Regions from separate parts of the Dietzia sp. Cai40 genome, predicted to be linked through region 2. Evidence: predicted binding sites of a transcription regulator. Region 2 holds the regulator's gene; the other holds the start of a gene.

Region 1 (14,475 bases), on a different contig from region 2:
CGTCGGCCTGATACTGGTCCGCCGCCCCGTTGCCGACCCGCACCGGCCGGGAGTCCTCGTAGCCGTCGAGGTGGTCAAGTTCCATCTCGATCAGCTGGCGTTCCCCGCCCAGGCCGTACATGATCTTGACGTCGTCGACGTCGCCGGCAACCGCGCGGAGAAGCCAGTCCCGCCAGAGCGCGGCACCCTCGGTGAGGCCGTGCGCCACCACGACCTCGATGGTGAAGGCGGCGTCGCGGAGCCAGGTGTAGCGGTAGTCCCAGTTCCTCTCGCCGCCGAAGTACTCGGGCAGCGAGGTGGTCGGCGCGGCCACGATGGCGCCCGTGTCCAGATTGGTCAGCGCCCGCAGGACCAGGAGCGACCGGGTCACCTCCGGCTGGGGATCGCACTCGACCTCCAGCTGTGACGACCAGTCGGTCCAGGCGCTGATGGTCGCCGCGATCGTCTCGTCGGCGTCGGGCGGGTCGGGGACCTCCTCGTGGGACGGGAACCAGGTCAGGTCCCAGTCCAGCCGTTCTCCGGCGCGGACATCGAATGATCCCTGGAGTCGCCGGGCGCGCCCACCTTCCTGGGACTGCTCGTCCTCGCGCACGGCGGCCCGGGCGTGGGTGTCGTCGCTGGGCGACAAGTCGTCGTCGTCCTCGTCAGGCCAGTGCAACATCGGACCGGTCACCAGGATGCCGTCGGGGCCCGCCAGGGCCAGCAACGCGCGGTCCTGGCCGTCCCTGGCGATCTCCCGGGTCCACGGCGTGGCGCGTGCGTAGTCGAACCTCAGGCGCAGGTCGTGCTCGACGGCCACCTCGCCGTCGAGGCATTCGACCCGGCGGATCAGGTCCCCCTGCGACTCGCTGCGCAGGAGGCAGTCGGTCACCCGGGCGGTGCCGGTCGGCGACCGCCAGGTCGTCTCGAGCACGAAGGTCTCCGGGATGTAGCGGCGATCGAGCACCTCGCCGTCGACTACCGAAAGGCACCACCGGCCGTCCTCCGGGCCGCCGAGCAGGGCTGAGAACACTGCAGGGGAGTCGAACCTGGGGAGGCAGAGCCAGTCGATGCTCCCGTCCCGCGACACCAGCGCGCCGGTACGCAGGTCGGACAGCAGGGCGTAGTCCTCGAGGGGAGTGCTGCGCGTCGAGCCGCCCATCTCTAGAAGACGGGCTTGCCGCCGGTCACCCCGAGCACAGTGCCCGAGACGTAACCGGCGTCGGCGGGCGAGGCGAGGAAGACGAACGCTCCCGCACATTCCGCGGGCTGACCCGCGCGACCGAGCGGGGTGTCCGAACCGAACTCCTCCAGCTTCTCGCCGGGCTGCGTGGCCGGCTGCAGCGGCGTCCAGATGGGGCCGGGCGCGACCGCGTTCACCCGGATGCCCCGGGGCCCGAGTTCGGAGGCGAGGTTGACGGTGAGGTTGTTCAGGGCCGACTTGGTGGCCGCATAGTCGAGCAGCGGCGGGGCCGGTTGGTAGGCCTGGATCGACGTGGTCGTGATGATCGAGGACCCGGGGCCGAGGTGGTCCAGCGCCTCCTGGCTCGCCCAGATCGTGGCGTACAGGTTGGTCTTGAACACCCGGTCCATGTTCTCGCTGTCGATGGTCTCCAGACCCTCGCCGCGAGCGTGTTGGTAACCGGCGTTGTTCACCAGGATGTCCAGTCCGCCGAGCTGCTCCGCGGCGTCCCGGACCATCTGACGGCACTGGGACTCCTCGCGCAGGTCACAGGGGAGGAGTACCGCCCGCCGGCCCGCGTCCTCGATCCAGCCCCGGGTGTCCTGGGCGTCGGACTCCTCCTCCGGCATGTAGGAGATCGCCACGTCGGCTCCCTCTCGGGCGTAGGCGATGGCCGCGGCCCGCCCGATCCCCGAGTCCCCGCCCGTGATCAGGGCCTTCATCCCCTGGAGCTTGCCTGATCCGCGGTAGGTCTGTTCCCCGTGATCGGGCACCGGGGTCATCTCGGAGCTGAGCCCGGGGGGCCGCTGCTCCTGGGGCGGGAACCCGCCGCTGTCGTTCGTCATCTCCTCGGCGCGTCGTGTGATATCGCTCGTGGTGCTCATATCTCCAACGTACGTAAAGGTGTCGTATCCGCCACCGGGGCCGGACGGCGTCCGGAGGCCCCGAGCGGGTCAGCGGGCGTCGACCTCCCGTGCGTCAGCGACCCAGCAGGCCCTTGGCGATGTGTGTCACCTGGATCTCGTTGCTACCGGCGTAGATCATGATCGACTTGGCATCCCTGGCGAGTTGTTCGACCCGGTACTCCGCCATGTAGCCGTTGCCGCCGAAGAGCTGCACCGCCTCCATCGCGACCTCGGTGGCCGCCTCGGAGGAGTAGAGCTTCATCGCCGACGCCTCGGCCAGGGTCAGGGGCTTTCCGGCGCGGGCCCGTTCGATGGAGTGGAACACCATGTTCTGCACGTTGATCCGCGCCACCTCCATCCGGGCCAGCTTGAGTTGGATCAGCTGGAACCGCCCGATCTCCTGGCCCCAGAGGGTGCGCTCGCGCGAGTAGTCCACGCACAGTCGGTGGCACTCCTGGATGATGCCCAGCGCCATGATCGCCACCCCGGTGCGTTCGGCGGTGAAGCTGGACTTGGCGGACTCGCGACCGTCGCCACCACGGTGTTCCTCGGTCTCCCCCAGGAGGCGGTCGCGGCCGAGCCGGACGTCGTTGAAGAACAACTCGCCGGTGGGGGAGCTGTGCAGACCCATCTTCTTGAACGGCGCGCTCTGCGTGAGGCCGTCCATCCCCGTGTCCAGGACGAATGTCAGGACCTTGCGGTCACGCTTGGCCGCCGCGGCGTCGCGGTCGTCGGCTCCGGCCGCCGCGCCCTCGTCGAGCTTGGCGTAGACGATCATCACGTCGGCATGCGGGCCGTTGGTGATGAACGTCTTGCGGCCGTTGAGGATGTAGTCGTCGCCGTCCCTCCGCACATAGGTCCGCATCCCGCCGAACGCGTCGGACCCCGAGTCCGGCTCCGTGATCGCCCACGACGCGACCTTCTCCATGGTCACGATGCCCGGCAGCCAGCGTTCCTTCTGCGCCAGCGTCCCGCGCGACATGATGGTCGTGGCACCCAGGCCGATGCTCACCCCGAGCGCCGACACCAGACCCATGCAGGCCCCGGCGAGTTCGCTGATCACCACCGCCATCAGCGAGTCCTGGCCCTCAAACGCTCCGCTCGAACCGCCCGAGCTCTCCGAATCGCCCGACCCGTCTGACCCGCCCGACCCGTCTGACCCGCCCGACTCCCGCGCCCGCTGCCTGGCGAGCATCTTCTCCACGCCGTCGGCGGCCATGGTGTCGATCCCGAACTCCGCGAACAACTTACGGATGATCGGATAGGGCGGCATCTCCCCGCTCTCCAGGCCGTCCAGATTGGGGCGGATCTCCTTGGCGATGAAGCCCCGCACGGCCTCCCGGATCATCAGATCGGTCTCGGACCACTCGTACATCGGTGTCTCGTCTCCTCGGTGCCCCAGGCCGCCGCTGGAACATGTTCCGGTTCAGTCTGTCGCGCCCCGGGGCGTGGGACGGGGTTTCGGCGTGAAACGTCTCCCGCCGGGCAATCCCCGCAGAACCTGCGGGAGGTCGAGCACACTCGGGTGCATGAGTGCTCCCCTCGACGACGCATCCGACCCGGCCGGCGACACCCAGGCGGGCGGCACCCGGGCCGGCGACACCCAGGCGGGCCGCGACCAACTGGGGAGGATCGGTCTGTGGACGGGCTCCCTGGAGGGCGTGCCGCCGGCCGGGATCCCGGATCTGCTCGGCGAACTCGAGGAGCAGGGCTGGGGGTCGCTGTGGTTCGGCGAGGCCGTCGGGCGCGAGGCGTTCACCGCCGCGCAGCTCTACCTCGGGGCCACCCGCCGTATGGCCATCGGTACGGGCATCGCCAACATCTACGGTCGGGACGCCTCGGCGGCGGGGGCGGCCGCGCGCACCATCGAGGCCATGCACCCCGGCCGCTTCGTCCTGGGTCTGGGCGTGTCCCACGCTCCGCTGGTCGAACGGCACCGCGGGCACAACTACGGGCGTCCACTGTCGGCGATGCGCGAGTACCTCGACGCGCTCGACCGGACCCAGCCCATGGCGGCGGGGGAGGACACCATGCCGCCGGTGGTCCTGGCCGCGCTCGGTCCCAAGATGCTCGAACTGTCCCGGGACCGGACCGCCGGCGCGCACCCTTATCTGACCCTCCCCGAGCACACGGCGCGGGCGCGCGAGATCCTCGGCGGAACCGGGGAGGACGGACCGGCCCTGGTCGTGGAACACGCCGCGGTGGTCGCCACCGGCGTGGAGGACGACGACGAGCTGTGGCGGTCGCGGGCCCGGGACCACCTGAACATCTACACCGGGCTGCCCAACTACCGGAACTCCTGGACCCGCCAGGGTTTCGACGAGTCCGACTACGTCCGAGGCGGCAGCGACCGCCTCCAGTCGGCCATGGTGACCCGGGGGGTCGAGGCCACCCGGGCGCGGGTACAGGAACACCTGGACGCGGGCGCCTCGACGGTGCTCGTGCAGGTGCTCGGGGAGAACATCCTGGTCCCGCCCGTCGAGGACTGGCGGCACGCGTACGAGGGGCTCCTGGGCTGACGGAACCCGGTGCGGGGTCAGCCGGTGTAGGCGACGGTGTCGACGACGATCGGTCCCGCCTCGGCTCCACCGGTGGTGGTGAGTCGGTACTCGACCCGGCCGGATCCGGTGGGGATGATCGCGTCGTACGGGTGCGCGATGGGGTCCGGTACTCCGAGGGAGATCCGCGGGTGGGGGATCTGCGCGACCTTCTCCCCGCTCGCGCCGGTGTCCAGGTTGCGCCACGAGAGCGTGGCGGTCAGAGCGCACGGACCCACGCCGACGACCGCGAATGCCCAGCTCACACTGGCCGTCCCGGGATAGCCGTCACCTCGCAGTGAGGTGGACACGGCACCGGCGCACGCACCGGTGGGTGATCCGCCCCAGGCGACCAGACGGTTCGGGGCGGGCAGGAGCTGGGTGAGGGCCTCGGAGGAGCCCTGTGCGTTCGCGGTGGCCGGGGCCGCGAGGGCGGCGGCCAGTGCGACTGCCGTGGCGGCGAGGGTCGCGGTCACGGTGGCGGTGGGTCGGCGGATGGCCCGCCGGGTCGTGCCGGTGGTGTTCACCACCCCCATGCTGGCACCGGGTGAGGCGGACCACAAGGGTCCGGGGTCGACAGCGAACGCGTTCGACACCTGTCTGTAGTGTCCGACTAAAGGGTTTCCGAGAGGACACATCAATGGGCGGCAGGACGCGCGGCGGGGACGCTGTTCGGGCGGAGCAGAACGGACTGATCGTCGTCCTGGCCTTCGGCGGGATCGTCATGTCCCTCACCCAGACCCTGGTGATCCCGCTGCTGGGGATGCTGCCCGCCATCCTCGGCACCTCGGCGACCAACGCCGCGTGGGTCGTCACGGTGACCCTGCTCGCCGGAGCGGTGGCCGGCCCGATGATGGGCCGCCTCGGCGACCTCTATCCCAAGAAGAACGTCCTGATCGGCGTCACCGCGGTGATGGTCATCGGGTCCGTCCTGTGCGCACTGTCCACTTCGCTGTGGCCGATGCTCATCGGGCGTGCGCTCCAGGGCGTGGGGATCGGCGTGATCCCGATCGGCATCGCGACGATGCGCGAGGTGCTGCCCGCCGTCCGACTCGGCCCGGCGATCGCCCTCATGAGCTCCTCGTTGGGGGTCGGTGGTGCGCTCGGGCTCCCGGCAGCCGCGGCGCTGGCCCAATACGGCTCCTGGCAGTGGATGTTCTGGGGTACGGCGGTGCTCGGCGTGGGGATCATCGTCATGATGGCCCTGCGTATCCGGTCGCTCCCGGCCGCCAAACCCGACGGGACCCTGGACCCGATCGGAGCCGTGGGACTCGCGGTGGGTCTGATCTCGCTCCTGCTGGCGGTGTCGAAGGGCGCGGACTGGGGCTGGCTCTCGGCGTTGACCCTCGGGCTGTTCGCGCTGGCTGCCGTCGCGTTTCCCGTGTGGGGCTGGTGGGTGCTGCGTCACCCGTCCCCGCTCATCGACCTGAGGGTGGCGGCCCGCCGACCGGTCCTGTTGACCAACATCGCCTCGATCCTCGTGGGCATGGGTCTGTACGCGCAGCTGCTCGTCATCCCCCAGATACTCCAGCTCCCGGTGGCCACCGGCCACGGGCTGGGGCAGTCGATGGTCGCCATGGGGCTGTGGATCGCGCCCGGCGGGTTGGCCATGATGGCCGTCTCCCCGATCAGCGGACGACTCATCACCACACGGGGTCCCAAGCCCACGCTCATCCTGGGATCGCTGGTCATCGCATCGGGGTACGCCTCCGCCATGTTCCTCATGGGCTCGACGTGGGGCGTCATGATCGCGGCCGTCATCACCAGCTCCGGCGTGGGTCTGGCCTACGGTGCCATGCCCGCCCTCATCATGTCGTCGGTGCCGCACTCCGAGATGGGGTCCGCCAACAGCGTCAACACCCTCATGCGGTCGATCGGCACCACCACGGCCGCGGCGGTACTCGGGGTGATCCTCACGCAGATGTCCGTGGACTTCGGGGGGTTGTTCGTGCCCACCGAGACCGGTTTCCGCGTGGGCCTGTTGCTCGGGTGCGGGGTCGCTCTGGCGGCTGCCGCGGTCGCCGCCATGATCCCGCCCCCGTGGGAGACGGAGGACTGACCCACGGCACCTCGGGACGCACCCCCCCCGAGGCGTTGCAGGATCGTTACCTGATCCGCATATGTGTTCGATATAATCGAACACAGGAGCGATTCAGGTGAGGAGTAGCGATGATCTGCAGTGGCAGTGCGGCCGATGGCGTGGCCGCCGAACTCCTCGCCTCAGAGGTGCTGTTCGCCGAGAATCGCGCGGCCGCCGCGAGATGCCGGGGTGTCCATGCCCTCGTCGAGCACCACGAACGGCAGCTCGAGGCGCGACTGCAGGAGATGGGCCCGGGGGAGCCTGACTGGTCCAGGCTCGACCCCATCGATCACACCTGCCAGTCTCTGGTCGCCACGACCGGTGTGACGTACTCGCGGGCGAGTGACGTGGTCGGGTTGGCCGTGGACGTGCACGCCTGGGCCCCCGCGGTTCTGGATGCGATGGAATCGGGGCTGTTATGCGAGCGCATCGCGATGCTGCTGTGTAGCCGGATCAGGGACGTGGACCCCTCCCTCAGCCACGAGGTACAGGCCGCTGTCGTCGAGGACTATCTCAAGCGACTCCATAGGGGGGAGCGGCCCAACCGGAGGACGATCTCCCGGCACGCGGACAACGTCGTCGCGAAGATCGACCCGGAGGGCGAGGCAGAGCGCCGCCGTGACGCCGCCTTCGGTCGGGGCGTGCGATTTCGCAGAGAAGACCGCGGGATGTGCACCATGACAGCCCGTCTGCCCGCAGCTGCGGGGGCGGTTCTCGCGGAGCGAATCGACGCCTTCGCGGGAAAAGCGGCGCCAGGTGACCGCCGCACCCTTTCGCAGCGGCGCGCCGACGCGTTGGTGGCGATGGCCACCGGTGACCATGTCGTGGTGGACCCCGACGGCGGGTATCGCGGCACATCCGCCGCAGGATCTGCGGACCCGACGCCGGGTTCAGCCCGCGGCTCGGACGCGGCTCGGGGCGGGGGAAACGGCGCGCGCACGGGCGAGGCCGCCGGCAGCGGGGCCAGTGCCGGTGACGGTGCCCCTGCTGCTGCTGCTGAGGATGCGGCGGGGCAGCGGGGGGCCGATGGAGCGGACGACCCCGTGCACGCACCGGTGAACGTCTCGCCGCTACTGCGTCCGCGTGTGACCGTGATCGCCAACGGAGTCGGAGCGCCTCGACTGGAGTTCGCCAGAACGGGAGAAGCAGCGCTCGAGACCCTGACCCGTCTGCTCGAGTCCGCGAAGGGCGCGACCTTCGAGCTCGTGGACACTCGACCCGGAACCCACGATGGCGGTGAGAGCGCCTATCGCTATCGGATTCCTCCAGACCTGGCGCGACGGGTCCGAATGAGAGACGGGACCTGTCGGCATCCCGGTTGCGCGGTGCCGGCGGAATCCTGCGACATAGATCATATTGTCCCCTTCAACCACTCCGATCCCTCGAGTGGCGGGCTGACCATCGAGAAGAACCTGATGTGCATGTGTCGGCGGCATCACCGGTACAAGACCTTCTCCGACGCCCACTATGAGTACCTCGACGGCGGGCGGATCAAGATCCGATTCGGCAGACATGTCCTGACCACAACTCCTACAGGCCCGCTGGCGCGGGCCCGCGGGTTCGTGACCGCCCCGGTGTCCCCGCGTCCCAACCGGCCACCCGGGAGGTCGCCGGGCGCCAGCTCCGAAGATGGCCCCGAGCGCAGCAGGCGGCGCGGCGATCACGACGACGACCCGCCCCCGTTCTGACGGGGGCCGGACCCCAGATCCCGGATCCCGGACCCCGCGCCCCGGGCGCTCTCTCTGCTATTGGTTCTGCCGCCGGCTCAACTCTGCGCGCGGGCGATGATCTCCTCGGCGAGCTCAGCTGGGCGTTCCTCGGGTATCCAGTGGCTCGCACCGGACATCTCCACGAAGCGGTAGTCGGCGTCCACGTAGTGGGCGGTCCGCTCGGCGCCACCGCGGCCGAGTGCCGGGTCGTGATCGCTCCAGACGAAGGTCGTGGGCACGCGGACACGGGCGGTCGCCTTCCCGGGTGAGGCGAAGGGCAGCGCGCGGTACCACCCCAGTCCACCGGGCACGGCGCCGTCGGCGACCATCTCGCTGCGGTAGCGGGCGATCATCTCCGGCGTCATGCCCATCGTGGCGAGAGCGCGTTCCGCCGGGCCTCCGTCCGAAGTGAGCACCCGCTCGGGAACCCGCGGCAACTGGAAGAACCCGATGTACCAGGAGCGCAGCAGCTGGTCGGAGACGATCATCGCGCGGCGGAAGGCCGCCAGGTGGGGCACCGACACCGCGGTGAGCGACCGGACCCGGTCGGGATGCGCGGCGGCCACACCCCACGCCACGGCCGCGCCCCAGTCGTGGCCGACGACGTGGGCGGCGGGCAGGTTCGCGCTGTCGAGCAGGGCGAGGACGTCGCCCACCAACTCGGACAGTCGATATGCCCGCCGACCCCTGGGGCGGGCGGTGGAGCAGTAGCCACGCTGGTCCAGGACCAGCGTGCGGAACCCGGCCGCGTGGAGGAGGGGCGCCACCGCGTCCCAGCTGCTCGTGCGCTGCGGGAATCCGTGGAGGAGCACTACGACCTCGCCGTCGGCCGGGCCGGAGTCGATGGCCCGGAAACGGAGGCGGCCGCGGGAGAACGTGATCTCCGCGGACCGCGGCGGCTCGGAACCCAGCGATTCAGAGCTCAGCGGCTCGGAACCCAGCGATTCAGAACTCGGCGGAGTCTGGCCTGGGACGGTCGGATCAGCCACGGACGTATCCTCTCCGGACGGCCCGCTCGAGGATGCCCAGGGTCGCTTTGAGTGCGGACGCGTCCAGCACCGGCAGGATGCCGGAATCGCGCCACTTGGGATGGGCGTCGGACCAGTCGTAGTAGCTCACGACCTCCGTCAGTGGCCCGTCGAGGTCCCCGGCGCTGCCTCCGCCTCCGCCTCCGTCCGCGGTCCCGCTGCCGAGCTGCGTCAGGCGATACCCGTAGGTGTGACCGATCGGCGGCTTGATCTGGCCGTCGATGGTCCAGGCGATCTCCTCACCCGGCAGGAACCGGGTGATGATGACGGTCACGTCGTACCGGCCGAGGTCGTAGTCGCCGAGCGATTCCCGATCCATGTGCACGACGAACCGGTCGCCCGAGGCCGTGACCGTCGAGCCCTCGGCCGACTGGAGCATCCCCGAGGAGTCGATGGCCACGTGACCGTCGGGGTCGCAGAGCACAGCGAACACCCGGTCCGCCGGCGCCGCGATGACCCGCCTGGCCTCGAGGCGTGTCCCGGGGGCGGCGTCGTCGGCCCCGGACGAGCTGGTCGATTCGATGTCCGTCATGCCGTTGACGCTACCCCCGGGTATCAGCGCGGCGCTGCCATCAGCACCGCTCCGGCCTCACATCCGTGCCGCCCTCAGATCTGTGCCGCCTTCAGATCTGTGCCGCCTTCAGATCTGTGCCGCGATCAGATCCGTGCGGGATCCGGCCGGTCCCACGCACGGTGGGTCGCCAGCAGCGGCTTGAGCGCGGGCAGGACTCCCGCCGCCTCGTCCACCACCACGACACCGGGGGTGTCGGCGGTGAGCCCGAAGTCGACGAACTGGTCGACGGGCGCGAGCGAGGCGATCGCCTTCTTGTGGCGGAACATCTCGCTGATCAGCACGTCCGTGTTCGCGTCGGCGGGCAGGTCCACCACGACCAGGGCGTCGAACTCGATGGACCGCTGGGTGCGGTAGGTGCGGGAGACCGTGACCGTCTCTGCATCGTCCGCATCGCTTCCACCGAGCGTGCCGCCGGTCGGGGCGATGACCAGCGGGACCATGTCGTCGTCGAATACAGCCTGCTCCAGCGCCTTGACCGCGGCGACGTCGGAGGCCTCGGTGACGAGGATCCCGATGAGGCGACCGTCGGAGGGCCACTCGCGGCCGATCTGGGACAGAGCGGGGCTGGTGACGACCTCGGCCACCGGGACCTTGGCGGGCGCGGGTAGACCGAGACCGGTGGCGACGGTGACGGCGAGGTCGTGGTCGATCCGGGCCAGCTGCTCGACCTGGCGGATCTTGATGTTCTCCTCGTAGCACTTGCCCAGCTCGAAGGTGTACGCGCCGGCGATGTGCTCCTTCTCCACCTCGGTCATGCTGGAGTAGAACATCGTCACCTGCGAGTAGTGGTCGTCGAAGGTGGCCGGCGCGTCCCGGACCACCTGCGCGTCGGCGATGTGCTGCGCCACCTCGACCAGGGCACCGTCGTCGGCGCCGGCCAGGAACGGGCACCCGCCGTCGAGGCTGTTGGGCTTGTACGGCGCGACCCCCACGTGGTCGGCGGTCTGGTGCATACCGTCCCGCAGCATGTCGTTGACCGGGGCGTGCGGGCGGTTGATCGGCAGCTGCCCGAAGTTCGGTCCACCCAGCCGCGAGATCTGGGTGTCGAGGTAGGAGAACAGCCGGCCCTGGAGGAGCGGGTCGTTGGTCACGTCGATCCCGGGCACGAGGTGGCCCGGGTGGAACGCGATCTGCTCCGTCTCCGCGAAGTAGTTCTTGGGGTTGGCGTTGAGCGTCATGGTGCCGATCACCTGGACCGGCGCGAGCTCCTCCGGGACGAACTTGGTCGGGTCGAGCAGGTCGATGCCGTGGAACATCTCGCTCACCCCGTCGGAGTCCACCGTGTCCGGGAAGACCTGGATGCCCAGGTCCCACTTGGGGAACGCGCCGGCCTCGATGGCATCGGCGAGATCCCGGCGGTGCAGGTCCGGATCCATGCCGGCCGCGATCTGGGCCTCCTCCCACACCAGCGAGTGCACGCCGAGGTGGGGCTTCCAGTGGAACTTGACCAGGTTGGTCTCGCCGGCGGCGTTGATCAGCCGGAAGGTGTGGACGCCGAAGCCCTCCATCATCCGGTAGGAGCGGGGGATGCCGCGGTCGGACATGTTCCACATCGCGTGCGCCTGACCCTCGGTGTGGAGTGAGACGAAGTCCCAGAACGTATCGTGTGCGCTCTGGGCCTGCGGGATCTCGCGGTCCGGGTGCGGCTTGCCCGCGTGGATGACGTCCGGGAACTTGATGGCGTCCTGGATGAAGAACACCGGGATGTTGTTGCCGACCAGGTCCCAGGTCCCCTCCTCGGAGTAGAACTTGGTGGCGAACCCGCGGGTATCGCGGACGCTGTCGGCAGACCCGCGCGACCCGAGGACGGTGGAGAAGCGGACAAAGACCTCGGTCTGCTTGCCCTCCGCGAACAACCCGGCGCGGCACACGCTCGCCGCCGCCCCGTTGGCCTCGAAGACACCGTGAGCACCGGCGCCGCGGGCGTGGACCACGCGCTCCGGGATCCGCTCGTGGTCGAAGTGGGTGATCTTCTCCCGCAGGTGGTGATCCTGCAGGAGGGTCGGGCCGCGGCGGCCGGCCTTCTGGGAGTGGTCCGTCTCAGAGAGCCGCGCCCCCTGCGCGGTGGTGAGGAACTCGCCCTGCTGGCGGGCGGCGTCCTCGGTGTCAGAGGACTCCGCACCGGTGGGGCTGAACGGCGTCGGGCCCTTCTGGTCAGGCTTGGGGGGAAGCGGGCCGGTGGGGTCGGTCGGCTCCTCGAGTGAGGGGGGCTTTGGCGCCGGGACGCCGGGAACGACGTCGCCAGCGCCGACGATGTCGTCGGCGAGTTGTTCGGCCTTGTCCACGATTTTCTTGGCTGCAGCTCCGGCCGTCTTGGATGCGGCGGACTTCTTGTCGGACATGTGACTCCTCCGAGGGTTGCGTGTGAGTTCACGGGTCGTGCCGACTCTCCCACTCGGCGCGGACTTCGCAACCAGTCGCGAAGGGGTCGGAGCAGGAGTACGCTCCGGCGCTCGGCCACCCGGTCCCGCGGCGTGTGGGTCCCGTTCCCGGCGGCGTGCCCTCATGCGGCGCGAAGTCGACGTCGTCTGAGGTCAGCGCGCCTATGGTGTTCCCATGACGACCCACGGTGAGGACGCCGGCACGGCCGCGATCCCCCGATCCCATCTCCCGTATCCGGTGGTCCTGGCGGCGGCCTGGGCGGCCTGCCTGCTCCTGATCGCCGGGGGCGGGTGGATCCTCGGCCAGGCCATCGGACGACTGTCGGTGATCCTGGCGCCACTCGCGATCGCGGTGTTGCTCGCCGCCATGCTCCGGCCGCTGGTGGACCGCGTGCCCCGGCGGGTCCCGCGGGCGCTGGCGGCGCTCGTCGTCGTCCTCGGGGTCCTGGCGCTGGTGGTGGGCGCGCTGGCGCTGGTCACCACCCAGCTCGCGACCGGGGTCCCGGAGATGAGGGAGAAACTCGGCAGCGGCGTCGACACCGCCCTGCAGTGGCTGGAGGACGGCCCGCTCCACCTGACCGCCGACCGGTTGCAGGAGGCCGTCGCGCAGGTCCGCGCCTGGATCGAGTCCCACTCCGAGGCGGTGGCCGCGGGCGCGGTCCAGTTCGGGCACACGGCCGTCGACGCGGTGGCCGGTCTGCTCATCTGCCTGGTGGCCCTGTTCTTCTTCCTCTACCAGGGGGAGAAGCTGTGGGCGTTCTTCGTCGGGTGGTTCCCCCGCGCGAGCCGCCTCAACGTCGACCGCGCGCTGCGACAGGGCTGGGGCAGCCTCGGCGCCTACACCCGGACGCAGCTGACCGTGGCCGCGATCAATGCCACCGGGGTCGGGCTCGGTGCGCTGGTGCTGCGCGTGCCCTTCGTGATCCCCATCGTGGTGGTGGTGTTCCTCGCGTCGTTCGTCCCCATCGTGGGCACCCTCGTCGCGGGGCTGATCCCCACCGCGCTGGCGCTGGTGGACCGGGGACCGGTGATCGCCATCGCGATGCTGGCGATCGTCCTGGTGGTCCACCAGGTGGAGTCGCACGTGCTGCAGCCCGTCCTCATGGGTCACGCGGTGGCCCTTCACCCGCTGGCCGTGATCGTGGTGGTGGCCTCGGGCACCTACCTGTTCGGCATCGTGGGAGCGCTGTTCGCCGTCCCCGTCACCGCCATGGTGAACACCGTGGTGCGGTACCTGGCAGGGGGGACGGGCGGGGACGTGGACCGGGAACCCGCCGAGGGGCCGGGACTGGTGCCCGACCGCGCCGTGGTCTCCGGGCCGGACGACGACTCCGGACCTGACGACGACGAGCCCGCGGTGCCCGGCGGCGACCCCGCCACCCGCTGACCCACCACCCCCACCGAGAGGAACCGATGACCTTCAGCATGGAACTGACCGACGAGCAGCGCGAGCTGCAGGGCTGGGCCCACGCCTTCGCCGAGGAGGTCATCCGGCCGGCCGCCCGCGAATGGGACGAGCGCGAGGAGACGCCCTGGCCGATCATCCAGGAGGCCGCCAGGATCGGGCTGTACGGCTACGAGATCATGGCCACGCTGCGGCAGGACGACACCGGTCAGTCCTATCCGATCCTGTGCGAGGAGCTGTTCTGGGGCGACGCGGGGATCGGCTTGTCCATCATGGGCACCGGACTGGCCGCGGCGGGCATCGCCTCGGCCGGGACCACGGACCAGATCATCGAGTGGGTGCCCCGCTGCTACGGCACCGAAGCCGAACCGGCGGTCGGCGGGTTCTGCTCGTCCGAGCCGGAGGCCGGGAGCGACGTGGGCAACATGCGCACCCGGGCCCGTTACGACGAGGCCACGGATGAGTGGGTGATCTCCGGGCAGAAGGCCTGGGTGACCAACGGCGGGGTGGCCTCGGTCCTCGTGGTGCAGGCGGTGGTGGACCCGGAGCTCGGTTCCCGCGGCCAGGCCGCCTTCGTCATGGAGGCCGGGACCCCCGGGATCGAGGCCGGACCCCGACTCAAGAAGCACGGCCTGCGCGCGTCGGCGACCGCCGACATCTTCTTCGACGACGTCCGGGTGCCGGGCTCGGCGCT
Region 2 (14,475 bases):
AGGCCTCCGCCGCACAGCGCGCCGGCCGCTGCGGCCGCGTCGCCGACGGCATCTGCATCCGTCTGTACTCGGAGGACGACTTCGACTCCCGGCCGGAGTTCACCGACCCGGAGATCCTGCGCACCAACCTGGCGTCGGTCATCCTGTCGATGGCCGATCTCGACCTGGGTGCCGTGGACGACTTCCCGTTCGTCGAACCACCCGACCGCAAGGCCGTCCGAGACGGCATGACGTTGCTCACCGAGCTCGGGGCGCTCCGGACCGACGACGACGAACACCCGCACCTGACCAGGGTGGGCCGCGACATGGCGTCCCTCCCGCTCGACCCGCGCCTGGCCCGGATGGTCGTGGAGGGCCACCGAAACGGCGCCCTGGGGGATGTCCTGGTCGTGGTCGCGGCCCTGACCGTGCAGGATGTCCGCGAGAGGCCCGCCGAGGAGCGCGACAAGGCGGACCAGCTCCACCGGCGCTTCGCAGACAAGTCCTCCGACTTCCTGGGCTACCTCAACCTGTGGCGCTACCTCACCGAACAGCGGCGCGAGCTCTCCGGCAGCGCGTTCCGGAAAATGTGCAAGGCCGAGTACCTGCACTGGTTGCGGATCCGCGAGTGGCAGGACCTCACCGCCCAGTTGACCAGCATGTGCCGCGAGCGGGGCTGGCATCCACCGTCCGGTCACGCCGCGGAGGACGACCTCCACAAGGCGATCCTCTCCGGACTGCTCACCAACGTCGGGATGAAGGACGAGGACACCAGGGAGTTCCGCGGCACCCGCGGTATCCGCTTCCAGGTGTTCCCCGGTTCCGATCTCGCCCGCAAGCCGCCGCGATGGATCATGGCCTCCGAGTTGGTCGAGACCTCCCGACTGTGGGCCCGGGACGTCGCGCGCATCGATCCGGTCTGGATCGAACTACTCGGGGGGCATCTCGTCCGCACCCAGTACTCAGAGCCGCACTGGTCCGACGCCCAGGGCGCGGCGATGGCCTACGAGAAGGTGCTGCTCCTGGGGCTGCCCGTGGTCGAGGCGCGTCGCATCCTCCTCTCCAGGGTCGACGCACCGCTCGCGCGGGAGATGCTCGTCCGGCACGGGATCGTCGAGGGACGATGGACCACCCGCATCCCGGTGATCATGGAGAACGCCGTGGCCGTGGAACAGGCGCGGGAGCTGGAGACCCGCAGTAGACGCCGCGACCTCGTCATCGACGACGACACCCTGGTCGGGTTCTACCTCGAGCGGCTCCCCGAGGACATCACCTCCGGCCGCCACCTGGAATCGTGGTGGCGTAAGCAGGGCCGGGAGGACCCGGATCGTCTGCGTCTTCGCCCCGAGCAGATCCGCACGTCGGACACCGCCCCGGCCGCCTCCGAGTTCCCGCCGATCTGGCGCCAGGGCGAGCGGGACTTCGAGCTCAGATACTCGTTCGACCCGGGGGTCGACTCCGACGGCATCACCGTGCGGATCCCTCTCCCCCAGCTGTCCTCGGTCGCGACGTCCGGCTTCGAGTGGCTCGTCCCCGGCCTGCGCGAGGAGCTGTACACGGAGATGCTCCGGACGCTCCCCAAGTACCTGAGGCGTCTGTGTTCCCCGCCCGCCGAGTACGCGGCACTGCTGGCCGGTGACCTCGCCCCGCGGTCGGCACCGCTCCCGGTGGCGCTCGCCGCCGCGCTCTCGGCCCGCATAGGCACGACCGTCGAGCCCCGCGAGTTCCACCCGGAACAGCTCCCCGACCATCTCCGCATGCGTTTCGAGGTGGTCGACGGTGACGAGGTCGTCGCGGCCGGTACGGACCTGGGAGCACTACGCAGTCGGTTGGTGGACAAGGTCCGTGCCACGCTCAACTCCAGACTCGTCCCCGATGACGGACCTCATCGGGCGTGGACCGCGGACACGATCGGGGACCTGTCGCCCTCGATCACCGGCACGGTCGACGGTGTGGAGGTGACGGTCTACCCGGCCCTGCAGGTCCGCCCCGACGGCATCCACCGGATCGCCTGCGCCACAGAGACGGAACGTCGAGCCGCGCAGACGACAGCGGTACTGACCCTGATCTCAGCGGACCTGATCTCGGCGGCATCGATAGTCCGGGGTCGTCCGGTCGAGCAACGCCTCGCGCTCACCCAGTATCCCCACGGGGGTGCCGATGGACTGGTCTCGGACGCGGCGCTGGCGGCGTGCGGGCGGCTGATCGCCGGACGCAGAGGAGAGCCGGTACTCACCGTGCACGACTTCGACGAGTTGCGAGCGCGCGCGCGATCCGAGGCGCCGGCCGCCATCACGGCCTCGATCTCCGCCGCCCTTCCGGCGTTGGTCGCCGCGCAGTCGGTCTCCGCCCGGCTGGACCAGGTACCACGCGACCTCGCGGACGACGTCAGGCCCGCTCTGGACTTCCTCGTGGGAAAGGGATTCCTCGCCCGACACCCGGCGGAGGTCCTCCCGCAACTGGAACGCCACGTGAGGGCGATCGACCTCAGGCTGGACCTCGCGGAGAAGTCACCGTCGAGGTACCGGGAGCTCGCCGCCCGGTTGGAGAAGTCGGAGGCCACTGTCGCGGAGGCGACGGCGGCGCTCCGCCGACGACCGGGTGGGGCGCGGGCAGCCCGGGATCTCCGGTGGATGTTGGCCGAATACCGTGTCGGCCTCTTCGCGCAGTCTCTGGGTACCGCGCGCCCGGTCTCCGCCGAGAGGATCGAGAAGGCGGTCGCCGCCGCGCTCTCCCGGCGGAACGCGCGTTGAGCCCTCACACCGCCCGTACACAGGAGCCGATCCCGGTGCGACGCGGAGACGACCGGGACTAGTGAGCAGCGTGCCGTTCGCGAAGGGCGATGATCTCGCTCTCGAAATCCGCAGCGGAACTGAATTGTTTGTACACGGAGGCGAATCGCAGATACGCGACCTCGTCCAGATCTTGTAGAGGCCCCAGGATCGCCAGCCCGATCTCGTGAGCGGGGACCTCTGAGGCGCCGCCGGCCCGGACAGCGTCTTCGACCTGCTGCGCGAGCCGCCGGAGCGCGTCCTCGTCGACCGACCTCCCCTGGCACGCGCGTCGCACACCGCGGACCACTTTGTCGCGGCTGAAACGCTCCGTCACACCGTTGCGCTTGAGGACGGTCAACAACGGGGTCTCGAGGGTGGTGAACCGGTGTCCGCAGTCGGGGCACTCGCGTCGACGCCGGATCGCCTGCCCTTCGTCGACCGACCGCGAGTCGATCACCCGTGAGTCCTCGTGGTGACATATGGGGCAGTACATTCCAGCTTCGCCATTCGTCGACCTGGTCCGAACCGCTCCGCCGGCCGGAGCCGACGGCGGTGCGGGGGCGACGGGCCGCCGTCCCGGGTCCATTCTAGGAGGCGATACCGTGGGTCACGCGTAGGCGGGCCCGCCCAGGAGTGCCAATGCGAGCAGCATCAGGATTCCGAAGACGATTCCACAGGCCACCAGAGCCCACGTCGGCACATCGTCCACCACCGGCGCACTCGACCTCGCCTCGCTACCGCATGCCCTGACCCTTTCCGCGGACGCGGGGCGGACGAGCACTCGCCGTCCGGGCGCCACCGACCGCGTGGCCGTCTGGCGCCCCCGGTCGAGCGTGCGGATGACGGGACGGGCCCCGGCATCAGGGCGGGGACGCACCCTGGACGAAACGGGCCGGTCGTGATCGGTCACGCAGACCTCCGTCCAGGGCACGGAGGGACGCGATCGTGGCTGCATCTCCATAACGGTCATGAGAACTCCCAACTCGATACGGTGTGCGAACCTCATTCGCACGCCCGTGTGCCTTGTTGTGCACATCTGTTCGAACCCGAACCTGCCTAGAGTTGTATCACGCGGGTCCGACAGAGTCGACATTCGTGGCGACATTTCTTCGAACACCTGTGTGGCGCTCACGTCCGACGGGCAGTAGGGTGTACACAGATAGCGACGTCGAACACCCATTCGCCGAAGGGACCCCCACATGCCCAAGCCCGACTTCGAGGCCCTGACGACCCGCCAGAAGAGCGTTCTGTTGCACATCCACGACACGGTCAAGGACCGGGGCTATCCCCCGAGCATCCGAGAGATCGGTGACGCCGTCGGTCTGCAGTCGACCTCCTCGGTGGCCCACCAGTTGCGGACGTTGGAGAAGAAGGGCTTCCTGACCCGTGATCCGCACAAGCCGCGGGCGGTCGACGTCCACGGCGTCCCGGGGCAGCGGTCCCGAGGTCGTCGCGCGCCCGTCCAGCAGGAGACGCGTCCCAGCGGGGCCGTGGAACCCGTCTACGTCCCTGTCCTGGGGCGGATCGCGGCCGGCGGTCCGATCCTCGCCGAGCAGGCGGTGGAGGAGGTCTTCCCCCTCCCCTCCGACCTGGTGGGTTCCGGGGACCTGTTCATGCTCAGAGTGGTCGGCGAGTCGATGATCGACGCCGCGATCTGTGACGGGGACTACGTGGTGGTGCGCCGTCAGAACGTCGCGGACAACGGCGAGATCGTGGCGGCGATGATCGACGGGGAGGCCACGGTCAAGACTTTCCGCCGGGATTCGAGCGGGGTGTGGCTCCTGCCCCACAACCCGTCGTTCAGTCCGATTCCCGGGGAGCACGCGACGATCCTCGGAAAGGTCGTCACGGTCTTCCGCAAGCTCTGAGCCGGCCGGATCCGAGTGTCGCCTGATCCGTCGACGGGGTCAGGCGACACCGTCACGGGATCCGGGGACCCGATACTCCCCGAGCTCTCCGGCCACGGAGGCCGGAAGCCGGACCACGATCCTCGTGCCGTCCTTCGTGTGATCCTCGTCCACCACGGCGCCCTCCGCGTGGACACGGGAGACCACATCACCCCGGGTGAACGGGATCTCGAGTGTGACCTCCGTGTCCCCGGAGGCGACCACCCGCATTATTCGGTCGAGGAGCTCGTCGAACCCCTCACCCGTCGCCGCCGAGACGAAGACCGCGTCCGGCAGGGCGTGGTGCAGTTCCGTCAACACCACCGGGTCAGCGACGTCGACCTTGTTGATCACCACGAGTTCGCGGGGCCTCTCGGCCTTCTGCTCTTCCACGACGTCGTTGATGACGGTGCGGACGGCCTCGATCTGGCGCAGGGGGAAGGCGTCCGATCCGTCGACGACGTGCAGGAGCAACTCGGAGTCCACGACCTCCTCCAACGTCGAGCGGAACGCCTCGACGAGCTGGGTCGGGAGGTGTCGGACGAATCCGACCGTATCTGTGAAGACCACGACCCGCCCGTCGGGGAGCTCGGCCCGCCGCGTGGTGGGGTCCAGCGTGGCGAACAGAGCGTTCTGGACCAGTACGCCCGCACCGGTCAAGCGGTTGAGCAGGCTCGACTTCCCGGCGTTGGTGTACCCGGCGATCGCGATCGACGGCACCGGGGTGGCGCGACGGCGATGCCGCTTGGTGTCCCGGGCCTGCTTCATGCCCTTGATCTCACGGCGCAGCCTCGCCGTGCGCTCCCTGATTCGGCGGCGGTCCGTCTCGATCTTGGTCTCACCGGGACCACGGAGTCCGACGCCTCCGTTGCTGCCCGCCCGGCCACCCGCCTGCCGGGAGAGTGCCTCACCCCAGCCACGCAGTCGCGGGAGCATGTACTCCATCTGCGCCAAGGACACCTGGGCCTTACCCTCACGGCTGGTCGCGTGTTGGGCGAAGATGTCGAGGATCAGCGCGGTGCGGTCGATCACCTTGACGTTGACGACCTTCTCGAGCGCGATGAGCTGACCCGGCGTGAGCTCGCCGTCGCAGATCACCGTGTCCGCCCCCGTCGCGGTGATCACGTCCTTCAGGGTCTTGGCCTTCCCCGAACCGATGTAGGTGGCGGGGTCCGGCTTGTCGCGGCGCTGGATCAGCGCGTCGCAGACCTCGGAGCCTGCGGTCTCGGCGAGCTGTGCCAACTCGGCCATCGCGGCCTCCGCCTGGGCGGCGGTGCCCTCGGTCCAGACCCCGACCAGCACGACCCGCTCGAGGCGGAGTTGGCGGTACTCGGCGTCGTTGACGTCCTGGAGTTCGGTCGACAACCCGACGACCCGGCGCAGCGAGGAGCGCTCCTCGAGCTGGAATTCTCCGACCGAAGGGTCATGGTCTCGTGTGGCCCGGTCAGGGGCGGTGTCATCGATAGTCATTCACCGGCATCATCTCACAATTCCGGTCGGGACGCCTCCGTGCGGCGCGCGGGTAGCGGTCGCCGGTACCGCCCCTCGGCGACGATCACGGACGGCCCCGTCAGAGTGGAACCCACGCCGGTCAGGGCCACCGCGACCTCTCCCCCGGGAACGGACACCACCACGTCACCGGTGGCCTGTCCGGCGTCGGCGAGGGCCGCGACGGCCGTGGCGACGATTCCGGTGCCGCAGGACATCGTCTCCCCGGATCCTCGCTCGTGGACGCGCATCGACACCCGACCGTCGGTGAGCGGGGTGGCGATCTCCACGTTGACGCCGGCGGGGAAGAAGCCGGTGTCGAACTCGGGCGCCTCGTGCACCGGCAGTTCGCGCAACCCGTCGGCCCCCAGGCCCGGGACCACGCACGCGAGGTGGGGGTTACCCATGTCGACGGCGAGTCCGGCGTACACCCGGCCACCGAGCTCCACGGACGAGACCCCGAAAAGCCGGGGCTCGCCCATGTCCACACGGACCACGGCCTGGTCACCGTCATGGATCAGAATATCGGCGGGCCGAGGACCGGATCGTGTGCCCACGGGGATCCGGCCGGCCCCGACCCTGCCGGTCGCCACCAGGGCGTGGGCGAACACCCTGACCCCGTTCCCGCACATCTCCGCGATCGATCCGTCTGCGTTCCGGTAGTCCATGAACCAGTCCGCGGCGTCGACGCCCTCCGGGAGGACGGCGAGGACGCCCTGGTCGACCAGTGCACCCGCGGTGGCGATGCGCAGCACCCCGTCGGCGCCGAGGCCGGCCCGTCTGTCGCAGACGGCGCGCACCAGGTCCTCGTCGAGGTCCACCTCCGCGTGGTCGTCGGGCAGGACCACGAAGTCGTTGAGCGTTCCGTGCCCCTTGATAAAGGCGAGGCCGTCGAGAGTGGCGGTCGGGGGCGCGGGTGTCATGCCATCAGATCCTAGCCAATCCGACCGCCGTTCCACGCTGCGGAAAACCCGGATGATCCCTCGGCAGGGGGGCACTACAGTCGGAGGCGAGAACGGTCCCTATGTGAGGAGAGCATCGATGTCCGAACGCATCACCGTCGGCGACGTCCAGGTCGACGAGGTCCTGTACGACTTCGTCAACACCCAGGCGATCCCGGGCACCGGGGTCGATCCCGACGCGTTCTGGGCGGGAGTCTCCGAGATCTTCACCGACCTGGCCCCGCGCAACCGCGAGCTGCTCGCCGTCCGCGACGACCTGCAGTCGAGGATCGACTCCTGGCACCACGAGAACCCCGCCCCGATCGACCCGGCCACCTACCGTGCGTTCCTGCAGGAGATCGGCTACCTGGTCCCGGAGCCGGACTCCGTTCAGGTCAGCACCCAGAACGTGGACGACGAGATCGCCACGGTCGCGGGCCCCCAGTTGGTCGTGCCGATCATGAACGCGCGTTTCGCGATCAACGCCGCCAACGCCCGGTGGGGTTCGTTGTACGACGCGCTCTACGGCACCGACGCGATCCCGGAGTCCGGTGGGGCCGAGCAGGGGTCCTCCTACAACAAGGTCCGCGGGGACCGCGTCATCGCCTGGGCCCGCGAGTTCCTCGACGACGCCGCGCCGCTCGACTCCGGCAGTCACGTCGGCACCACGGGCTACACCGTGGTGGACGGCCGACTGCAGGTGACACTCGCCGACGGGGCGACGACAGGCCTCGCCGATCCCGCACAGTTCGTCGGCTACCTGGGCGACGGCGCCGCCCCGACCTCGGTCCTCCTGCGCAACAACGGCCTTCACGTGGAGGTCCAGATCGACGCCGACTCACCGATCGGATCGACCGACTCCGCCGGCGTCAAGGACGTTGTCCTGGAGTCCGCCGTCTCCACCATCATGGACTTCGAGGACTCCGTCGCGGCCGTCGACGCCGAGGACAAGACCCACGGCTACCGCAACTGGCTGGGTCTGATGAAGGGCGACCTCTCCGAGGAGATCAGCAAGGGCGACAAGACCTTCACCCGCGTCCTCCACGACGACCGGGTCTTCACCGCGCCCGACGGATCCGGCGAGGTCCGGCTCCACGGCCGCTCGATGCTCTTCGTCCGCAATGTGGGGCATCTCATGACCACCCCCGCGGTCCTCGACGCGGACGGGAACGAGTTGCCCGAGGGCATCCTCGACGCCCTGATCACCTCGCTGGCGGGCATGCACGGCATCGCGCCGGGCAACGAGCGCGGCAACAGCCGCACCGGGTCCATCTACATCGTCAAGCCCAAGCAGCACGGCCCGGCCGAGGTGGCCTTCACCACCGAGCTGTTCGGCCGGGTCGAGGCGCTCCTCGGTCTGCCGGAGAACACCCTCAAGGTGGGCATCATGGACGAGGAGCGGCGCACCTCGGTCAACCTCGCCGCCTGCATCGCCGAGGCCACCGATCGCGTCGTCTTCATCAATACCGGCTTCCTCGACCGGACCGGGGACGAGATCCACACCTCCATGGAGGCCGGCCCAATGATCCGCAAGGGTGAGATGAAGTCCGCCCGCTGGATGACCGCCTACGAGGACTTCAACGTCGACACCGGCCTGGCCTGCGGTCTGCGCGGTCGCGCGCAGATCGGGAAGGGCATGTGGGCCAAGACCGACCTCATGGCCGAGATGCTCGCCGAGAAGATCGGGCAGCCGAGGGCCGGCGCCAACACCGCGTGGGTGCCGTCGCCGACCGGCGCGACCCTCCACGCGACCCACTACCACCGGGTGAACGTGATGTCCCGACAGGAGGAACTCCTCGCCGGCGGACCGCGCGCGAGCGTCGACGACATCCTCAGCGTCCCCCTCGCGACCGACACGAACTGGACCGACGCCGAGAAGAAGGAGGAGGTCGACAACTCGTGCCAGACCATCCTCGGTTATGTCGTCCGGTGGGTCGAACAGGGCATCGGCGTCTCGAAGGTGCCGGACATCCACGACGTCAACCTGATGGAGGACCGCGCCACCCTGCGGATCTCCTCGCAGATGCTCGCCAACTGGATCCGTCACGACATCATCACGGCCGAGGACGTCGAGGACTCGTTGCGCCGGATGGCGGAGATCGTCGACCAGCAGAACGCCGGTGACGAGGCATACCGGAACATGGCGCCGGACTTCGACTCGTCGATCGCCTGGCAGGCCGCCCGCGAGCTCATCCTCGAGGGGACCGGGCAGCCCTCGGGCTACACCGAGCCGATCCTGCACCGTCGCCGCCGCGAGTTCAAGGCCGCCAACGGGCTGTAGAACGGCCCCGCCGCGAAGCCCGGAAGGATCCGCTGCCCGCACACCGGGATCCGCTTCCCCACAGGGGTAGCGGATCCCGGGCCGAGGTAGCGGATCCTTCCGCGTCAGGGGTGCAGGTCCGCGACGGCCGCCCTGAGGACCCCGACGGCGGCGTCGCGGCGCTCCTCGGTGAACCTCGCCTCGGGCCCCGACGCGGACACCGCGACCGCGGCGTCCCCGACCCCCACCGTGATCGCGACACAGCGGACGCCCTCCTCCTGTTCCGACTCGTCGGTGGCGAACCCCACCCTGCGTACGCGGGCGAGCTCGTCCAACAACCGGTCCGGGTCGACGATGGTGGCATCCGTGTACCCGGGCATGCCGGTCCGTTCCAGCATCGCGCGGACCTCGTCGTCGTCGTCCCGGGCGACCAACGCCTTCCCCACCGCCGTGCAGTGCACGTGCACCCGACGGCCCACCTCGGTGAACATCCGCATCGAGTGCGGCGACGGGACCTGGGCGAGGTACACGACACCGTCCCCCTCACGAACGGCGAGGTTGGCGGTCTCGCCGGTCCCGTCGACCACGGCCGCGAGCACCGGCTGGGCCCACGACCACGTCGCCCTCCCCGCGACCTCGCCGATCCGCTGCAATCGGGGGCCGAGCAGATAGTCGCGGCGCGCGTCCCGGCGGAGGTGACCCGACTCGGCGAGCGTCCCGCACAGCCGGTGGACGGTGGCCGCGGCCAGACCCGTGTCGGCGCACAGCTCCCCGAGGGACGCGCGGCCGCCCCGCCGGGCCAACGAGTCGAGGAGGGCGAACGCCCGGTCGACCGACTGGACGCGGGTGCGGCCGGGGTTCGAGGCGCTCATCGCGGAGCCTCACCGAGGAGCTCGAGTGCTGTCTCCACAGGGGTCCGTCCACCGCGGGGCGTGCCGTCGACCTGGCGGGTGTCGGTGTCGATCCACCTGATGCGGTGATCACGCCCGAACCACGACCGCTGCCTGCGCACGTACCGGCGGGTGCCGATCACCGTGCGCTCCCGGGCGCGGGCCACCCCCTCGTCGTCGATCCCCAGCTCGTCGTCCATCTCGTCGAGAACCTGCGCGTACCCGATGGCCCGCCGGGCCGTCACGCCCTCGAGCAGTCCGAGCCCGACGAGCCCACGCACCTCGTCGATCAGCCCGTCGGCGAACATGCGCCCGGTACGGGCGTCCAGCCGGTCATCGAGCTCGGGAAGCGCGCACCGTAGGCCGAGCAGCCGCGTGCCCCACCGAGGTGCGCCGATGGTCGGTCTCGAGGCGGAGAACGGCTGACCGGTCAGCTCCACCACCTCCAGTGCCCGAACAGTCCGGCGGGGATCGGTCGGCAGGATGGTCCGAGCGGCCTCGGGGTCCGCGCGGGCGAGCTCGGCGTGCAACGCCCGGACCCCGATCTCCTCGAGGCGCCGTTCGTAGCGCGCCCGGACCGCGGGATCCGTGTCGGGGATGGACCAGCCGTCGACCAGGGCCTGGATGTACATCATCGATCCTCCGCACAGGATCGGCACGTTCCCGCGCTCCCGGATCTCCGCGATCTCGCGCTCGGCCTCGCGACGGAAGTCGGCGACGCTCGCGGTCTCGGTCACCTCGAGGACGTCGAGCCTGTGGTGCGGGATGCCACGTCGGAGGGACGGCGGGAGCTTCGCGGTACCGATGTCCATGCCGCGGTACTGCTGCATGGCGTCACAATTGACCACCTCCCCGCCCAGCCGCTGCGCCAGATCGAGGGCGAGGTCGGACTTCCCGGTGCCGGTCGGGCCCACCACCGCGACCGGTGCGGGGCCGCTCACCCGTGACCCCACTGACCCGGGGAATCCGACGACGACGAGAGATCCCAGCGAGCGCAGTGATACCCCACACCGAACGGCGCCCAGGACACCGACTCCACCGCAGACCTCTCCCCGACCAGCCCGGCCAGCCCGAGCCACGCGGGCCGGCTCCACCACCCCACGGCCTCCGCCACCGCGTCACCGGGATCGGGCAGCGGGCCACCGCGCCGCAGCCACTCGGTGAGCTCCGAGTCGAGGGCGACACCACGCGGGTCCTCGGGCACGGGTGCCCGGGGGGTGAGGGAGGCGGGACCGTCCCCCACGACGACCACGAGGGTGTCGCGCCCGGGGGGCCGAGAGACCCGTCCACCGCCGGTGACGCCCGCGAACGACCGGGGCTGGTCGATCCCGGCGCGGTCGAGCAGCCACCATGCGATCAGGGCCGCGTCGGGGACATCGTCGTACTCGGCTTCCACCGCCTCGGAACGCCCGACCCGGACCGCCGCCCCCCACCTCGACAGCGAGGAACGGACGTCACCCATCGTCCGCCCCTCGGGGTCCGAGCCGAGCACGAGCACCCTCTCGAGGCCGGACGACGCCGTCCTGAGCAGATCCAGCGCGGCGTCGACCTGGCCGGCGGTCTCCGCGGCCGCCTCTCCGGACAGTTCGGGCACCAGAACCGGCGCGCCGGGGACCAGGACGACAGGGGTGCTCACACCGAGCACCTTACTGACCTCCGCGGGAGCGCCCTCCCGGGACTCTGTCGGACTCGCTGGGGATACCCCGGCGCCCGGGCGGCGGTTGGTACACACTAGGGGGATGCCGCCCCCTCACCGGGCCGGCGAGGCGACGACCGGTGGGATCCCGGCGATGGTGCCGTGTCACGCGGCAGAACGAAACGAGGACCAGATGAGCGACCAGTCACCGACCACCCCCGGGGAGGCGAACCCCGGAACGTCCGCACCGACCCCCACGCCGACCCCGGGCCCGCGTCCCGGTGCGCCGTCCCCCGCAGCACTGGCCCGGAAGGTGGCACCGCGAGCGGTGGCGGCCCCCGAGTCGCGCATCGTCCGGGCGTCGGACCCGTCCGAATGGGGTCGGGTCGACGACTCCGGCGCCGTGTTCGTCAGGACCTCCGAGGGCGAACGCCAGGTCGGCTCCTGGCAGGCGGGTGCACCCGAGGAAGGTCTGGCCCACTTCGGCCTCCGGTACGACGACCTGGTCGCGGAGGTCTCACTCCTCGAGGCGCGACTCGACTCGCACCCACAGGACGCGCGAAAGACCCGGGCCTCCGCCGAGGCCCTCGCCGAGCAGCTCCCCTCCGCTGCGGCCGTGGGAGATCTCGACGCCCTCGCGACCCGACTCGCCACCGTGGTCGAGCGCTCCGGCGCTGTCGAGGTCGAGGCGCGCCAGCGCAAGGACGAGGAGCGCGCCACCGCGATCGCCCGCAAGGAGGCGCTGGCCGTCGAGGCGGAGGAGATCGGTGAGTCGTCCACCCAGTGGAAGGCCGCCGGCGATCGCCTCAGGGAGATCCTCGACGAGTGGAAGACCATTCGCGGCATCGACCGCAAGACCGACGACGCACTGTGGAAGCGCTTCTCCAAGGCCCGCGAGGCGTTCAACCGGCGCCGTGGTTCCCACTTCGCGGAACTCGACCGCACCCGCGCCTCCGTCAAGCGGGTGAAGGAGGAGCTGGTCGAACGAGCCGAAGCCATCTCGGCCTCGACCGACTGGAACGACACGGCCACCGCGTTCAGGCGCCTCATGGACGAGTGGAAAGCCGCGGGCCGCGCTCCCCGCGAGGCCGACGACGCCCTGTGGAAGCGCTTCAAGGCGGCCCAGGACACGTTCTTCGACGCCCGCCACGCCGCGGCCGCCGAGCGTGACGCGGAGTTCGAGGGCAATGCGGACGCCAAGGAGGCGCTGCTCACCGAGTTCTCGGCCCGGATCGACCCGGACAAGGGCCTCGACGCGGCCCGTGCCGCGCTACGGGAGCTACAGACCCGCTGGGAGGAGATCGGCAAGGTCCCGCGGGAGAGGATGGGGCAGCTCGAGGGACGGATCCGCGCCCTGGAGAAGTCCGTCTCCGACGCGGCCGACGCCGAATGGCGGCGTACCGACCCCGAGGCCAAGGCCCGCGCCGCCCAGTTCTGGGTGCGGGTGGACGATTTCGAGGCACAGGCCGCGAAGGCCGACGCGGCGGGCAAGTCGAAGGACGCCGAGAAGGCCCGCGCGCAGGCCATGCAGTGGAAGGAATGGGCCGAGGCCGCCGAGAACGCGGTCGACACCCGCTGATCACGCCGACAGGGCCCCACCGACACGGTGGGGCCCTGCTGCACGGGGTGGGTCCGACGGGTGCGGCGACCCGGTTCAGTCGCGGTGGCGGACGGAGTCCTCGAGCTCGCGCTGTTCGGGGGTGCGCGCCCACAGCACGCCGGCCAGGGTCATCACCAGCAGCAGCACCAGGATCACGCTGACGTACAAGCCGATCCCGGGGGCGCCGAAGTCCTGGAAGTCGGGGTTCGGTCCCCGTCCGGACTGGCGCAGCCAGATCGCCAGCATCCCGTACACCGTGGCCACGCAACTGGCGCCCCAGGCGATCCCCGCCGCCCACCACTTCTGGGTGATGATCATGACGGCGCCGAACAGGATGGCGCCGGCCGAGTAGAGCAGGACGAACACGTGGGAGGGCAGCGAGGTCTGTTGGTCCCGGGCCGCCTCGGTGAAGAAGAGCACGTCCAGTCCACGCACCCCGTCGCTGTGGGGAAGCGCGAGAGCGGCGGCGAGCAACACGATCAGCAACGCCGACGCCAGATAGGCCCTGCCGATGACGAGGGTGTGGCCCAACATCCTGTCCCTGCGTCGGAACTCCGAATCCACGGTCCTGCTGGATTCCATGATCCCCTGGATGGGGTCCGGGCGGTCAGCGGTGTTCACGTGAGGCATCCCTTCTGGGTGGTGTCGGAGGCGAGGGCATCACGTCGCAGCGTGGGCAGTCCGAGCCCCACGCCAATCGGGGGGGTCTCCGGCTTCTCACCGGCCTCGTGCCGGTCACCCGCCCTGGTGGCCCGACAGGTCAGCACGCCGTCGTCGGCGAGCAGATGGTGCGGGGCGGCCGAGCTGATCCGGGTGGTGACCACGTCGCCGGGTCGGATCCGCCCGGCGTGCTCCCCCACCGGGGCGAAGTGCACCAGACGGCCGTCCCGGGCCCTGCCGGTCATCCGGGCGGTGGCGGCGTCCTTCCGGCCCTGGTCGGCGGTGACGAGCAGCTCGACCTCGCGACCGACCTGCTTCCGGTTCTCCTCGAGGGTGATCCGCTCCTGCAGGTCGATCAGCC

Evidence for each region. Region 2 encodes LexA, which represses DNA repair genes until DNA is damaged. Its sites were predicted from a motif close to CGAACANNTGTTCG; they were not measured.
Region 1: G6022_RS05050 (HNH endonuclease signature motif containing protein) is a predicted target of LexA. The motif match lies at 6,720-6,733, and genes of this name have one in related genera.

Annotation. Positions count from the first base shown of each region.
Region 1 covers NZ_JAALEB010000106.1:4,491-18,965, forward strand. Annotated here, with positions in the region: gene G6022_RS05020 (glycoside hydrolase family 15 protein) at 1-1,141, opposite strand, end outside; gene G6022_RS05025 (SDR family oxidoreductase) at 1,144-2,007, opposite strand; gene G6022_RS05030 (acyl-CoA dehydrogenase family protein) at 2,141-3,442, opposite strand; gene G6022_RS05035 (TIGR03620 family F420-dependent LLM class oxidoreductase) at 3,597-4,586, shown strand; gene G6022_RS05040 (hypothetical protein) at 4,604-5,140, opposite strand; gene G6022_RS05045 (MFS transporter) at 5,245-6,663, shown strand; gene G6022_RS05050 (HNH endonuclease signature motif containing protein) at 6,774-8,372, shown strand; gene G6022_RS05055 (alpha/beta fold hydrolase) at 8,450-9,274, opposite strand; gene G6022_RS05060 (polyketide cyclase) at 9,375-9,953, opposite strand; gene G6022_RS05065 (catalase) at 10,079-12,337, opposite strand; gene G6022_RS05070 (AI-2E family transporter) at 12,552-13,763, shown strand; gene G6022_RS05075 (acyl-CoA dehydrogenase family protein) at 13,790-14,475, shown strand, end outside.
Region 2 covers NZ_JAALEB010000227.1:1,994-16,468, forward strand. Annotated here, with positions in the region: gene hrpA (ATP-dependent RNA helicase HrpA) at 1-2,732, shown strand, start outside; gene nrdR (transcriptional regulator NrdR) at 2,791-3,246, opposite strand; gene lexA (transcriptional repressor LexA) at 3,953-4,621, shown strand; gene hflX (GTPase HflX) at 4,661-6,109, opposite strand; gene dapF (diaminopimelate epimerase) at 6,124-7,050, opposite strand; gene G6022_RS09560 (malate synthase G) at 7,169-9,349, shown strand; gene G6022_RS09565 (IclR family transcriptional regulator) at 9,454-10,200, opposite strand; gene miaA (tRNA (adenosine(37)-N6)-dimethylallyltransferase MiaA) at 10,197-11,159, opposite strand; gene G6022_RS09575 (hypothetical protein) at 11,156-11,854, opposite strand; gene G6022_RS09580 (DUF349 domain-containing protein) at 12,048-13,433, shown strand; gene G6022_RS09585 (hypothetical protein) at 13,509-14,084, opposite strand; gene miaB (tRNA (N6-isopentenyl adenosine(37)-C2)-methylthiotransferase MiaB) at 14,072-14,475, opposite strand, start outside.